2 regions of the Clostridium malenominatum genome follow, and region 2 is predicted to be linked to the other one. Evidence: a T-box and tRNA genes for the amino acid it is inferred to sense, from the RefSeq annotation. Region 2 holds a T-box; the other holds one or more tRNA genes.
What was found. A T-box is a leader RNA that pairs with one kind of tRNA and senses whether it is charged. The one in region 2 lies ahead of thrS (threonine--tRNA ligase), so its partner is inferred to be a tRNA-Thr.
Positions count from the first base shown of each region.

Region 1: it has a tRNA-Thr gene. The T-box ahead of thrS (threonine--tRNA ligase) is inferred to sense a tRNA for this amino acid. The anticodon was not compared.

Region 1 covers NZ_BAAACF010000003.1:351,120-358,637, forward strand. Annotated here, with positions in the region: gene ABDZ69_RS13515 (hypothetical protein) at 1-484, opposite strand, end outside; gene recD2 (SF1B family DNA helicase RecD2) at 513-2,729, opposite strand; gene metK (methionine adenosyltransferase) at 2,833-4,008, opposite strand; SAM riboswitch class I at 4,081-4,182, opposite strand; tRNA gene ABDZ69_RS13530 (tRNA-Tyr) at 4,293-4,377, opposite strand; tRNA gene ABDZ69_RS13535 (tRNA-Thr) at 4,383-4,457, opposite strand; tRNA gene ABDZ69_RS13540 (tRNA-Tyr) at 4,498-4,582, opposite strand; tRNA gene ABDZ69_RS13545 (tRNA-Thr) at 4,588-4,662, opposite strand; gene ABDZ69_RS13550 (tRNA 2-thiocytidine biosynthesis TtcA family protein) at 4,900-5,619, shown strand; gene yyaC (spore protease YyaC) at 5,680-6,207, shown strand; gene mreB (rod shape-determining protein) at 6,234-7,268, opposite strand; gene spoIIID (sporulation transcriptional regulator SpoIIID) at 7,357-7,518, opposite strand, start outside.
Region 2 covers NZ_BAAACF010000001.1:506,662-514,179, reverse strand. Annotated here, with positions in the region: gene ABDZ69_RS02610 (TrkH family potassium uptake protein) at 1-1,122, opposite strand, end outside; gene rplT (50S ribosomal protein L20) at 1,238-1,597, opposite strand; gene rpmI (50S ribosomal protein L35) at 1,628-1,825, opposite strand; gene infC (translation initiation factor IF-3) at 1,848-2,369, opposite strand; ribosomal protein L20 leader region at 2,391-2,525, opposite strand; gene thrS (threonine--tRNA ligase) at 2,567-4,474, opposite strand; T-box leader at 4,532-4,744, opposite strand; gene ytxC (putative sporulation protein YtxC) at 4,797-5,702, opposite strand; gene ABDZ69_RS02580 (DUF6873 family GME fold protein) at 5,829-6,545, shown strand; tRNA gene ABDZ69_RS02575 (tRNA-Cys) at 6,579-6,652, opposite strand; tRNA gene ABDZ69_RS02570 (tRNA-Gly) at 6,661-6,735, opposite strand; tRNA gene ABDZ69_RS02565 (tRNA-Phe) at 6,741-6,816, opposite strand; gene cobT (nicotinate-nucleotide--dimethylbenzimidazole phosphoribosyltransferase) at 7,003-7,518, opposite strand, start outside.

The DNA of each region.
Region 1 (7,518 bases), on a different contig from region 2:
TTATTTCTCTTTTCTTATTGAAAATTCCTTCTATGGAATAGGAAATTAATTTCCCATTATCCGAAGAACATTTAGCCATTATATCAATAATTTCATACTTGTTATATATAGGTAAGCTTCGTATATCATCATAAATTACCAAATCATACTTATTTCTTAATCTTAAAGCATTTTCACAATTACACACTATTAAATTTTTATTAATTTCTATAGCTGCATTTCTTAAATAACCATAGTTTCTTGGTATAGCTCTTCTTTTTAAATTTCTAAATAAATCAATACTCTCTTCTTTTTCATTGGTTATATATAAAACTTTTTTATTTAAGCTTAAAAAGTTCGCTATTGCCTTAGTTAGAACAAAAGAAGAATTGTTAGGAACAGTTACAATATTTAAAAACTGTTCTCCTGAAAATACCCAATTTGAAATTTGTTCAACTATTCCTTCTCTTTCTGAATAAGACTTAGGAATTTTATTTATAAACATACGTTATACACTCCAATATATTTAAGTTTTAATCTACGGCATTCATGATGTTTTCTATTCTCCATTTTAATAAGGAATATCTTTCAAAACTTTTATTATTATCAATCATGAACTTTATAGACTTTAAAGACCCTACTATTACAACTAAACTTTTTGCACGAGTTATACCTGTATATAGTAAATTTCTATTCATAAGCAATGGCGGCCCCATAAAAGCTGGAACTACCACCACCGGGAACTCACTACCCTGGCTTTTATGTATGGTTATAGCATAAGCTAATTCTAATTCATCTAAATACATGCTTTCATATATAACTTTTCTTTCTTCATCAAAAATTACTGTAATGACATCTTTTTCTTCGTCTATATCTTCTATATAGCCCATATCTCCGTTAAATATACCTATTCCTTCATTTTCCCCAAATCCAGCTATTCTTTTCCACTTTAATGAATAGTTATTTTTTATTTGCATAACTTTGTCGCCCACTCTAAATAACATTTCTCTAAATTCTTTTTCTTTCTTATTAGGCGACTTAGGATTTAATACCTGTTGAAGTTTTTCATTTAAATTGTCTACCCCTAAAACTCCTTTTCTCATAGGAGTTAATATTTGAATATGTTTTAGTTTATCCCAACTTTTATTAAAGGTTGGAAGTCTCTTATCTATAAGTCCTACTATGGTGTCTAGAATTACTGTTCCCTCTTCACCATTTATAAAATAGAAGTCCTTATCCTTTTCATTTAGTACTGGCATTTCACCATTATTAATTTTATGAGCATTAAGGGTTATCATACTTTTCGAGGATTGCCTGAATATATCTTTCAATTTTACTACCTTTACACAATTACTTTCAATTAAATCTCTTAAAACATTACCAGGACCTACAGAGGGAAGCTGGTCTACATCTCCCACTATTATGAGTCTTGTACCTAGTGATATGGCCTTTAATAAATTGTGCATTAGTAGTATATCTATCATAGAGGCTTCATCTACAATTATAACGTCACACTGCAAGGGAGACTCCTCTGTTTTTGTAAAAAGCTCCTCTTCTTCACTCATACCCATCTCCAATAATCTATGTATGGTTTTGGCTTCCTTTCCTGTAGCTTCACTCATTCTTTTTGCAGCTCTTCCTGTAGGTGCTGCCATAAAAACTGTCATACCATACTTTTCAAATATTTGGCTTATACAATTTATTATAGTAGTTTTTCCTGTACCTGGCCCCCCTGTAATTATCTCTATCCCACTTATTAAAGCTCCTTTTATAGCTTCCTTCTGAGAGGGTGCAAATTTAATTTGATTATCTTTTTCAAATTTATTAATTTCATCATCCACATCTATTTCTAGTTTATTAAAGTTACACAAAGAAAGTGTAAGAATTTTTTTTGTTACACCTAACTCACAATAAAAATAGGGTATGGTAAAAACATATTGTTCTCCATTACATTCTTCTATTTTAATCTTACCTTCATAAGCATTATATATTAAGCTTTCTTTTATGTGTTCCTCAGCAACTCCAAGAATTTCTATGGCTTCTTTTACAAGTCTATTATATGGCATACAGGTATTACCTAAACCACAAAACTGATTTATAATATATTTTATTCCAGAGCTAATTCTAAAAGGAGAGTTTAATTCTATCCCTAAATTACGAGCAATCTTATCAGAAGTTTTAAAGCCAAAGCCAGCTATATCTTCTGTTAAAATATATGGATTTTCCTTAACTATTCTTATAGAATCATTTTTGTATTTCTTATATATTTTTAAACATTGATTAGTGGTTACTCCGTAATTTTGGAAGAACATCATTACATTTTTTAGCTCTCTTTGTTTATTAAAGGATTCCTGGATAGTAGCTATTTTTTTATCTCCTATGCCTTCTATTTCTTTTAACCTTTCAATATTATTTTCTAAAACATTAAAGGTTTCCTCTCCAAAAATTTCTACCATTTTTTTCGCAGTTACAGGTCCTATGCCAGATATTACTCCTGAAGCTAGATATCTTTCTATACCCTTTGTTGTATTTGGCAAGCTTTCCTCACTAATGTCAACTTTAAATTGCTCCCCAAATTGAGGGTGAGTGACCCATTCCCCTATTAGATTTAATTCTTGGCCCTCAATTATATAGGGTATACATCCCGTAATGGTTATTAGTTTATTTTTTTCTTTTATCCTAGCTACCACATATCCATTTTCATCATTTTTAAAAACAATAGCTTCCACACTTCCCTGTATCTCTGCCATAAAACCTCTCCTAAATTGTTAATTTAATTTATATTATACCATATTATTTCCTTATACAAACAAAAGAGAGGTTATTTAAAACCCCTCCTTTTTTTCGTATATTTTATAAATATTTTTTTATTTCTTCAACTTTATCTAATCTTTCCCATGGAAGATCTAAATCTGTTCTTCCAAAGTGACCATATGCAGCAGTTTGCTTGTAAATAGGTTTTCTTAAATCTAAATAATTAATTATAGCCGCAGGTCTTAAATCAAATGTTTTGTTTATTATATCTACTATTTTATCATCTGATATTTTTCCTGTTTCAAAAGTATCTACAGCAATAGAAACTGGTCTTGCAACTCCTATAGCATAAGCTAATTGGATTTCTATTTTATCTGCCACTCCAGCGGCAACTAGATTTTTAGCTACCCATCTTGCTGCATAGGCTGCGGATCTATCAACCTTTGTAGGATCTTTTCCTGAGAAAGCTCCACCACCGTGTCTTCCATATCCTCCATAGGTATCAACTATTATTTTTCTTCCTGTTAAGCCAGCATCTCCTTGAGGTCCACCTACAACGAATCTTCCCGTTGGATTTATATAGTATTTTGTATTTTCGTCTAGGAGTTCTTGAGGAACCACTTCATTAACTACGTATTTTAGTATATCTTTTTCTATCTCTTCCCTAGTAACCTCTGGACTATGTTGGGTAGATACTACTATAGTGTCTATTCTAACTGGCTTTCCATCTTCATACTCTACCGTAACCTGAGTTTTTCCGTCTGGTCTTAAGTATGAAAGTGTACCATCTTTTCTAACTTCTGATAACTTTCTAGCAAGTTTGTGAGCAGTAGCTATTGGCATTGGCATATATTCCGGAGTTTCATTTGTAGCAAATCCAAACATCATACCTTGGTCTCCAGCACCTATAGCTTCTTCTACATCCTTTTCTCCTTTTTTAGATTCTAAGGATTCATTTACTCCCATGGCAATGTCTGGTGATTGTTCATTAATTGATGTTAATATAGCACAAGTATCACTATCGAAGCCATATTTAGCTCTTGTGTAACCTATGGATTCTATAGTTTCTCTAACAATTTTAGGAATGTCTACATAACAATTAGTTGTTATCTCTCCAACAACTAAAACCATCCCTGTAGTTACTGTAGTTTCACAAGCTACTCTTCCTTTAGGATCTTTTTCAAGTATAGCATCTAACACCGAGTCAGAAATCTGATCACATATCTTATCTGGATGCCCTTCTGTTACTGATTCTGAAGTAAACAATTTTCTCATCTTTTTACCCTCCAATTTAATTTTTATAAAAATAAAACCCCTTCGATAAGAAGAGGTAACAATGTTCCTTTTCTCTTATCTTGCAGATATTATCTGCTGGAATTGGCACCTTAGCATAATAGCTGGTTGCCGGGTTTCATAGGGCCCATTTCCCTCCACCTCTCTTGATAAGAGCTTTTTATTCTATTTTACTCTAAAAACTATAGCATAACCTCATTACCGTGTCAACGGGGAATTTTTTACTTAATCAAAATAAAAAAGACACTATCAACAGTGTCTTTTTTTGGTGGAAGTGGATGGATTCGAACCATCGAAGGTACTACCAACAGATTTACAGTCTGCCCCCTTTAGCCACTCGGGAACACTTCCATATATGGAGCTGGCAATAGGAATCGAACCTACAACCTGCTGATTACAAGTCAGCTGCTCTACCGTTGAGCCATGCCAGCATATTTAATAACTTAACAATCTAAAAATATTAATTAAAATTGGTGGAAGTGGATGGATTCGAACCATCGAAGGTACTACCAACAGATTTACAGTCTGCCCCCTTTAGCCACTCGGGAACACTTCCATTTGTGGAGCTGGCAATAGGAATCGAACCTACAACCTGCTGATTACAAGTCAGCTGCTCTACCGTTGAGCCATGCCAGCACATTTCATTATTAATATTCTTAATTTGTTAACAAGCAATAGTATACATTCTTATTTAATAAAATTCAACCTCGAAAACAGCCATTATGGGCAATGTAACGATTATTACTCTATATTACTCTTATTTCCTTCACATTTCTTCAAATTAATGCATTTAATATAATTATATTCTTTATTTGTTTATAACTTTATATTATAATGCTAGTAGAATATTCGAAAGCTGATAAGGAGATAACTATGCAAAAACTTCTAAGCAAATTAAGAAGAGCTGTAAATGATTTTAAATTAATAGAAAGTGGGGACAAAGTTGCAATAGGCTTATCTGGAGGTAAAGATAGTCTTACTTTACTACATTTGTTAAGTAGGTATAGAACTTTTTCTCCAGAACCCTTTGAATTAATTGTTATTACTATTGATCCTAAAACAGGTGCAGATTTCTCACCATTAGAAAAGTTATGCAATGAACTAAATGTTCCATTTTATTTGATAGAATCTAATATTAAAGAAATAGTTTTTGATATTAGAAAAGAAAAAAATCCTTGCTCTTTATGTGCTAATTTAAGAAGAGGAGTATTAAATGAAAAAGCAAAAGATCTAGGTTGCACTAAAATAGCCTTAGGTCATCATAAAAATGATGCTATAGAAACTCTATTGATGTCTATGTTCTATGAAGGCAGAATAAATAGTTTCTCACCTAAAACCTATTTAAGCAGAAAAGATATAACCGTCATAAGACCTATGGTGTATATAGATGAATTAGAAATTAAAAGCACTGCAGCAAAATATGAGTTTCCTATAATACACAATCCTTGTCCTGCAAATGGACTTACTAAAAGACAATACATGAAGGATTTAACCTATGCACTAGAGAAGGACATTCCCGGATTAAAAGACCATCTACTAGGAGCTTTGATGAACATAGAACAGCTAAATATTTGGGACAAAAGTAAGTTTTAGTTAATTATATTAATATTAAGCCACCCTCTCTCATATACATTATTAGGGAGGTGTGGCTATTTGAATATAATTCGAGCACATTATAAAGACCAGGCTTGTTTTTATAAGATAGGCAATTTTATATGCAATTATGTTGATGTTAATACAGTTATAGTATGTATAGGTACTGATAGATGTATAGGAGATAGCTTAGGTCCATTAGTAGGTACATTTTTAACCGAAAAGAATTTCCCTCTTCCTATATATGGAACAATCTCCGATCCTATACATGCTTTAAATATTGATAGGAAACTAACAGAAATTAAATATGCTCACCCTAATGCAAAGATTATTGCCATAGATGCCTGCCTAGGTCATGAGAATAATATAGGTGAAATACATGCAAGAGATTGTCCAATTCAACCTGGGAAAGGCGTTGGCAAAAAACTCCCTCCTGTAGGTGAATCCTCTATAATAGCAATCGTAGATTCTTCGGAAAATAATATATTTAGCAATACTAGAATAAGATTAGATTTTATATTCAAGCTAGCTAACGCAATAACACAAGCACTATTTCTTGGATATGAATCAAAAAAAGCAAAGAGTTAATCACTTTGCTTTTTGTTAATTCATTATTAATTCATTAAGTTTATATCATCGTTTGTCATACTTAAGTCTAGCTTATCCACAAAATCTAAAACCTTACCTGTACCTAAAGCCACACATGAAACTGCATCTTCTGCTACATAGACAGGAACCTTTGTAACTTCTTGTATGAGTTTATCAAGACCATTTAATAAAGCTCCCCCACCAGTCATTACAATACCTTTATCTGCTATATCAGCTGCTAGTTCAGGTGGAGTTTTTTCCAATACCGAATGTGTGCATTCTGCTATAGCATTTACTGGCTCACTTAAAGCCTCTCTCATCTCTTCAGAAGACACTGTTATATTTTTAGGAAGGCCCGTAACTAAATCTCTTCCTCTTATTTCCATACTTATTTCTTCATCTCTTTTATAAGCTGAGCCAATATTAATTTTTAAATCCTCTGCTGTTCTTTCTCCTATCATTAACTTATGTTTTTTCCTTATGTATCTTATTATAGCTTCATCAAACTTATCTCCAGCTATTTTTATAGAAGCTCTAACAACTATTCCTCCTAAGGATATAACAGCAATGTCTGTAGTTCCTCCTCCTATATCTATTACCATACTTCCACTAGCCTTTGTTATGTCAAGGCCTGACCCAATAGCCGCCGCTAAAGGCTCTTCAATTAGAAATACTTTTTTAGCTCCTGCATTTTTTGCAGCATCTATTACGGCTCTTTTTTCAACTCCTGTAGCTTCACAAGGAATACATACTACAACTCTTGGTGATACAATCTTTCTTTTTCCACACACTTTTCTTATAAAATACTTAAGCATTTTTTCTGTTAGATCATAGTCTGATATAACTCCATCTTTTAGTGGCCTTATTGCCACTATGTTACCTGGAGTTCTACCTATCATTTGCCTAGCTTCTTCCCCAACGGCTAAAACTTTATTTTTGCTTTTATCTATAGCCACCACTGAAGGATCCTTTAATACAACACCTTTTCCTTTTATGAACACTAACACTGTTGCAGTTCCTAAATCTATCCCCATATCTGTTCCAATATTGAAGAAAAACATCCCTATTATTCACTCCTACTCTTTCGTTATATTTTTATTGAATTATTCCTTATCAATACCATATAATTCAATTATAATAGGAATGTGTCTATCCTTCAATAGTCTTGTACTTCATTTTGGTAGCTTTTCCACCTCTTATATGTCTTTCAGATTTATTGTAATCCATTATAATTTTGGCTTCATTGGCAATTTCGGGATTTATTTTCGGTAATCTCTCAGTCATATCTTTATGAACTGTGCTTTTACTTAC
Region 2 (7,518 bases):
TTCTGTTATAGATAGTACCATGGTCACGAAAATTACAAGTCCTAGACTAATTACCGTAATTGCTAAAGATTTATATATAGTGTCCTTAGATATTCTTTTCTTATAAATCTCTGTATCTTCTCTTCCTCGAACAATAGACAATACAGTTAATACAAGTAATCCTGCTGTAGTAACTTTTATACCACCTGCTGTAGAACCCGAGGAACCACCTATAAACATTAATATTATAGTTAAAAACTTTCCTGCTGTGCTCATATCCGCTGTTGATATGGAGTTAAATCCAGCAGTTCTAGGGGTTACAGAGGCAAAAATGGAAGATAAAACCTTCCCTTTGAAGGACATATTTTTCATAGTACCTGGATTATTAAATTCTAATATAAACATTAATATTGTACCAAATAACAATAAAAATCCCGTTACAGATAGTGCTATTTTTGAATGCAAAGATAACTTTCTTAATCCTCTAAAGTTATAAATTTCCTGCCAAACATAAAATCCTAATCCACCAATAATAATTAGAGAGGATATTGTTAAAATAATAACATGATTATCATAGTATTTAGTTAAGCTTTGAAAATTACCAAACAAATCGAACCCCGCATTACAAAAGGCAGAAATGGAATGGAATACACTGTAATAAATTCCCTTACCTAGTCCAAACTCAGGTATAAATTGAGTAGATAGGAGTAATGCTCCACCTAATTGTATTGAAAATGTAAACATCAACACATATTGAGCCATTTTAACCAATCCTTGAATAGAATAAGAGTTTAGTGCTTCTTGCATTACTAATCTTTCTTTCAAAGTAATTCTCTTTCCTAATAATAGAGCAATTAAGGTAGCAAAGGACATAAATCCTAGTCCTCCTATTTCAATTAAAAACATAATAACAGTCTTACCAAAATAACTCCAATGGGTACCAGTATCTACAGTAACAAGTCCTGTAACACAGGTAGCTGAAGTTGCTACAAAAATTGAATCTATAAATGGTGTTCTCTCTCCACTTTGCGTTGCTATAGGCAAATTTAACAAAAAGGCTCCTGTTAAGATTACCACCGCAAAACCTATTGCTAATATTTGAACTGGAGTAAGCTTTAAATTTTTATAAATATTAACCTTCATTTTATGCACCTCGTAGTACACTTTAATTTATGAAACATTATAACACGCATATATATATTGTCAAACCTAAAAAACTAAAAAGCAAAAATGCAGCAATAAAGGCTGCATTTATATATTAAGCGTTTAATTTTCCTTTTGCTATTTCAACTAAATCTGCAAAAGATTTAGGATCATTTATAGCTATTTCGGATAACATTTTTCTATTGATATCTATACCTGCAAGCTTGATTCCATTCATGAATCTTGAATAGGATAATCCATTCATTCTTGTAGCTGCATTAATTCTTGCTATCCACAACTTTCTAAAGTCTCTCTTCTTTAACTTTCTTCCAACATAAGCATTTCTTAATGCTCTTATAACTGTTTCATTAGCTGTTTTAAATAACTTGCTTTTTCCACCGTAGTATCCTTTTGCAAGTTTAAGTACCTTTTTATGATTTTTACGAGCGTGTACGGCTCTTTTAACTCTTGCCATTTAACGTAACCTCCTTCTTCCAACTCTATCTTATAGATATGGTAATAACTTCTTCATTGCTTTTTCTTGAGTTTCTGATACATAGCCAGTTTGTCTAAGATTTCTTTTTCTTTTAGAACTCTTCTTTGTTAATATATGGCTCTTAAAAGCTTTAGCTCTCTTTAACTTACCAGTTCCTGTAACTTTAAATCTTTTTGCTGCACCTCTGTGGGTTTTCATTTTAGGCATAATGTGTTCCTCCTCTCAATATTTATGCTTTTTTAGGGGCTAAAACCATCGTCATGTTTCTACCTTCTAATTTAGCTGGTTTTTCAACCACACATACATCTTCAATCTTTGACAGAAACAAGTTTAATATTTTATGCCCTGAAATAGCGTAATCTGCCTCTCTACCTCTGAATCTTACTGTGACTTTTACTTTATCTTCATCAAGTAAAAATCTTCTAGCATGATTTGTTTTTATTTCTATATCATGCTCTTCAATAGTTGGGCTTAATCTGATTTCTTTTAGACTTATAACCTTTTGCTTCTTTTTTGCCTCTTTGTCCTTTTTGGATTGTTCATATATAAACTTTCCAAAATTCATTATCTTACAAACAGGCGGATTTGCTGTTGGAGCAATCATTACTAAGTCTAGTTCTTTTTCCTCAGCAATCTTTAGAGCCTCAGCAGATGACATTATTCCTAATGCCTCATTTTCATCTGTTATAACCCTAAGTTCCTTTGCTCTAATCTCTTCATTTACTAAGAAATCTTTATTAATACCATTCACCTCCCAGGTGTTAAAATAAAGAATATAAAAAAAGGACGGCTCTTAGCCGTCCCATAAAATACGAACATTATCAAAGTACATAAATCACATACTTTTAATTCTTAACCTTACTAGCATTACTGTAAGGTGAGAAACGGCTAGTTTCTTCTTAACATAATATATTTTACTATCATATTTATTTTTTGTCAACAACTACTTTAAACATTTTTATTGTTTATTTCTTCAGTTAATTGGGATATAAACTGGCTTAAGTCCATAGAACCTAAATCTCCACCTTTTCTTGATCTTACAGCTACCTTTTCTTCTGCCATTTCCTTATCACCTATTACTATCATATAAGGAATTTTCTTAAGCTGCGCTTCTCTAATTTTATATCCAATCTTTTCATTTCTTTCGTCCATTTCAACTCTTATTCCGGAGTTCTTTAGTTTATTTACTACTCCATTTGCGTATTCTTTTTGGCTATCTGTTATATTCATAACCCTAACTTGAATTGGTGCAAGCCAAGCAGGAAAAGCACCCGCATAGTTTTCAATAAGGATAGCTATGAATCTTTCAATACTTCCAAATACAACTCTATGAACCATTACCGGTCTATGTTTTTCTCCATCTGGTCCAACATAGCTTAAGTCAAATCTTTCTGGCATTTGGAAGTCAAGTTGAATTGTACCACATTGCCATGTTCTTCCTATACAATCTTTTAAATGGAAGTCAATTTTAGGACCGTAGAAGGCTCCATCTCCTTCGTTAACCTTATAAGGTAAACCTATTTCTTCTAATGCATCTTTTAATCCATTAGTTGCTACTTCCCAATCTTCATCACTGCCCATGGAGTTTTCTGGTCTTGTTGAAAGTTCTACATGATATTCAAATCCAAATACTTTGTAGAAATCATCTATTAATTTTATAACCTTTAAAAGCTCATCTTTGATTTGGTCTCTTGTCATAAATATATGAGCGTCATCTTGTGTAAAGCATCTAACTCTCATCATACCGTGAAGAGCACCTGATAACTCATGTCTATGCACTAATCCTAATTCTGCCAGTCTCAAAGGAAATTCTCTATAAGAGTGTAATGAATTTTTATAAGTTAAAATTGCCCCTGGACAATTCATTGGCTTTACTGCGAAATCTTCTTCATCTATTTTTGTAAAGTACATGTTTTCTTTATAGTGATCCCAATGTCCTGAACGATGCCATAATTGCTCATTTAGTATTATTGGAGTCTTTATTTCTTGATACCCAGCTTCTATATGCTTTTCTCTCCAGAAATATTCTAACAAGTTTCTTACAGTCATTCCTTTTGGTAAAAAGAACGGAAAACCTGGACCTTCTTCATATATAGTAAATAATTCTAATTCCTTACCTATCTTTCTATGATCTCTCTTCTTAGCTTCTTCTAACATGTTTAAATATTCTTCTAAGTCGCTTTTCTTAGTAAAAGCTGTTCCATATATTCTTTGAAGCATCTTATTCTTTTCACTTCCCTTCCAGTAGGCACCTGCTACTGAAAGAAGTTTTACTGCTTTAACTTTTCCTGTAGATGGAACATGAGGTCCTGCACATAAATCAACAAATTCTCCCTCTTTATAAAAGGATATTGTTTCTCCTTCTGGTAAATCTTCTATTAATTCTACCTTATAGTCTTCTCCCTTTTCTTTCATGAACTTTATAGCTTCATCCCTTGGTAATTCAAATCTTTCTAAAGCTAAATCTTCTTTTATGATCTTTTCCATTTCTTTTTCTATTTTTTCTAACATTTCAGGTGTAAATATAACATCTGTGTCAAAATCATAATAGAAACCATTGTCTATAGCTGGTCCTATAGCTAATTTTGTATTTGGATATAAGTTTTTTACTGCTTGAGCTAGTATATGTGAAGCTGTATGCCTTAATGTCTTTCTTCCATCCTCATCATCAAAAGTTAAAATCTCTAAGGTTATATCTTCTTCTACTGGAGTCATCAAATCTCCACTTTCTCCATTAATCTTAGCCCCTACAGCTTTTTTATAAAGAGCTGGACTAATCTTCATTGCAATTTCACTTACCTTAACTCCCTTTTCTATTTCAAGTATTTTTCCATCTTTTAAAGTTACTTTAACCATGTTTTACCTCCCATATATTAATTTAAATATTTTCAAAAAACAAAAAATCCTCCCAAATAATGGGACGATTCAATCGCGGTTCCACCCAAGTTGATAGTTACTACTATCCTCTCTGTTCCTTTAACGCAGGCTACGGAATTGCTTACTTTATTTTCAGCATTCAGCTCAAAGGTGGTTTTCAATAATTGCTGGTAAGAAAACCTTTCAGCCTATGGGTTTTCATCTCTTTTAACAGTTTACTTATCTACTCTTCCTTGTCATAGCTTTTATTTACTTTTAATAATTATATTCTCAATATCTTTAATTGTCAATATCTTTGCTTTTATCTTTTAACGCCTCTTTTGCTAATTGAAGCAAAACACATTTTACAATTTTCACAAAAAGACACTCTATTTAAAAAAACATTTTTTATAGTATTTATGATTTCATTATTCCTAGAATTTTTACTACCATGAATAACTATTTTTTCAGGACAGTATGCTATAAGACCACTAATCAAAATATCTTCTACATTTATGGCACTTGCCATTTGATTATTTATAAAATCCTTAGCAAACTCATCCATAATATTATTTCCTTCACCGTCTAACACACTATAATTTCCATCCTCTTTAATAATTATATTAACTAATTCAATTCTACTATCTTGTATCTCAACAAAATATTTTAAAAGCTTAATAAATTCATTATATTCCTTTTCAATCAAATACTCTTCTACTATCTTATCTATTATTTTCTCTATTTCATCCCTAAGAGGTTTAATTCTAAAAGTTAAAAATCCTTTTATGTTGATTTCATTTTTATCCGCTATACACTCAATAATTTTATCTATCAACTCGTTTTTTCTATTTATATAAAATATATTATTATCATTTATCGGGAGCTTATCATTATTAAGTATATTTAAACTTTTAATTCTTACATCTCTTAATTCATCTTCATTCAGAAAAAAATAGGCTTCTGTAATAAAGTCTATCATGCATTTTTCATCAAATTCTTCTATTAAAGCTTTATATAATATATTTCCTATATGATGATGAAATATATTTAACGCTTTTTCTTCAATCTTCTTATCTGGAAAATATATATTTATGAAGTGAGTTTTATCTTCCATACTCTCAGCGATACCTATTTCAATATGCCTAGATTTAAAATACTCTCTCATTTCTTCCAATTCTTCTATTAGTCCATCAAAATCCTTTTCGTATATAAGCTTAAAACATTGCATATTCCTCACTCCTTTCTATAAATAGTATGTGTTTAATTATTAGCTATATTCATAATGAAAGAACATAAATATCGACAATAAGTTAATTATAATTTAAAATTAATATAAGATAGTATGGAGGTTTTTATGAAAAATTATGCAATAGTCGATTATCGAATTGATGATGAAGAAGAAATTAATTTATTAAATTTAGGTTTTCAACCCATTAAATGCCCTCCTAATCCTAATATTTATAAGGCAATATGCGGTCATCCAGATATTTTAATGCATATCGTAGACAATGAAAATATAATTCTTCACAAAGACATAGAAAACTCTTTTTTTAATTTTTTTACATCCTTAAATTTTAAAGTATCTTTGTGTAAAGATAGCCTGGGAAGTAAATATCCTTTAAATATTAAATTGAATGCTGTTAATTTAAAAAGCTATTTTATCCACAATATTAAATATACAGATGAAGTATTATTGGAAATGACTAAACATAAAAAATTAATAAATGTAAAACAAGGATACACCAAGTGCTCTACTGCCATAGTTAATGATAATGCCATAATCACTAGCGATATCGCCATTGCAAGAACTTTAGAGGTTGAAAATTTTGATGTATTACTACTTCCACCAGGCGATATATCCTTACCGGGGCTAGACTATGGGTTTATTGGAGGATGCTCTGGACTTCTCGATGAAAATAGATTAGCTTTTTTTGGAGACTTGAATTACTACTCTCATGGAAAAGACGTAATTACCTTTCTTCATAAGCATGGGGTAGAACCAATCTACTTAAGGAAGGGTAAACTTATAGATAGGGGATCATTATTTACAGTATCCTTAAAAGACAAATAAAGCATTCAAACTAAAGTTTGAATGCTTTTGTTTTGGAGGCGCCACCCAGATTTGAACTGGGGATAAAGGTTTTGCAGACCTCTGCCTTACCACTTGGCTATAGCGCCGTAAAATTTGGAGCGGAAGACGGGACTCGAACCCGCGACGTTCACCTTGGCAAGGTGACGCTCTACCACTGAGCCACTTCCGCATGTATGGTGGCTCGACCAGGAATCGAACCAGGGACACGAGGATTTTCAGTCCTCTGCTCTACCGACTGAGCTATCGAGCCATACTTAAATTATCGCTTAAACACAATTTCTATTATATAAGCCAATTGGTAATTTGTCAACTAGGAAAATGCTTAGCGTCTTCCAGTTTTTTAGTTCACTACTTGAATATTTAATTAGTTAAGGAAGAAATCCCTCAATGGATTTCTACCAAAACTAAATAACTAAAACATTAAAAACCTAAAAAACTATTTCCTAATGTCCACCAAAAATTCACTATCTTCTATGCTTGCTTCTTGCAAAGTTGCCATTTCATTCATTATTGCCAAAGCTGATTCTATAATGGAAAATTGTAGGGGACAACCTGATCCTTCCCCTAATCTCATTTGCATATCCAAACATGGTTTTAAACCAATTTCATTCATTACATATTTTGATCCAGGCTCTGCTGAGAGATGTGACGGAAACATAAAGTCCTTTACTCTTGTATTAAGTTTATAGGCACATAGTGCTGCGGCACAAGAAATTATTCCATCAATTACTATAGGTACTCTATTTTTAGCTGCCCCTAAAAAGCATCCACAAAGTCCTGCAATATCAAATCCCCCTACCTTAGCTATTACATCAATAGGATCTTTTATATCTGGATTATTAAGCTTAATAGCTTCCTTTACTACTCTCTTTTTATTAATAAAGCCTTCTTCCGTAAGTCCTGAACCCATTCCAACAATAGAATCTGAATCCATTCCAGAAAAAACACTAAT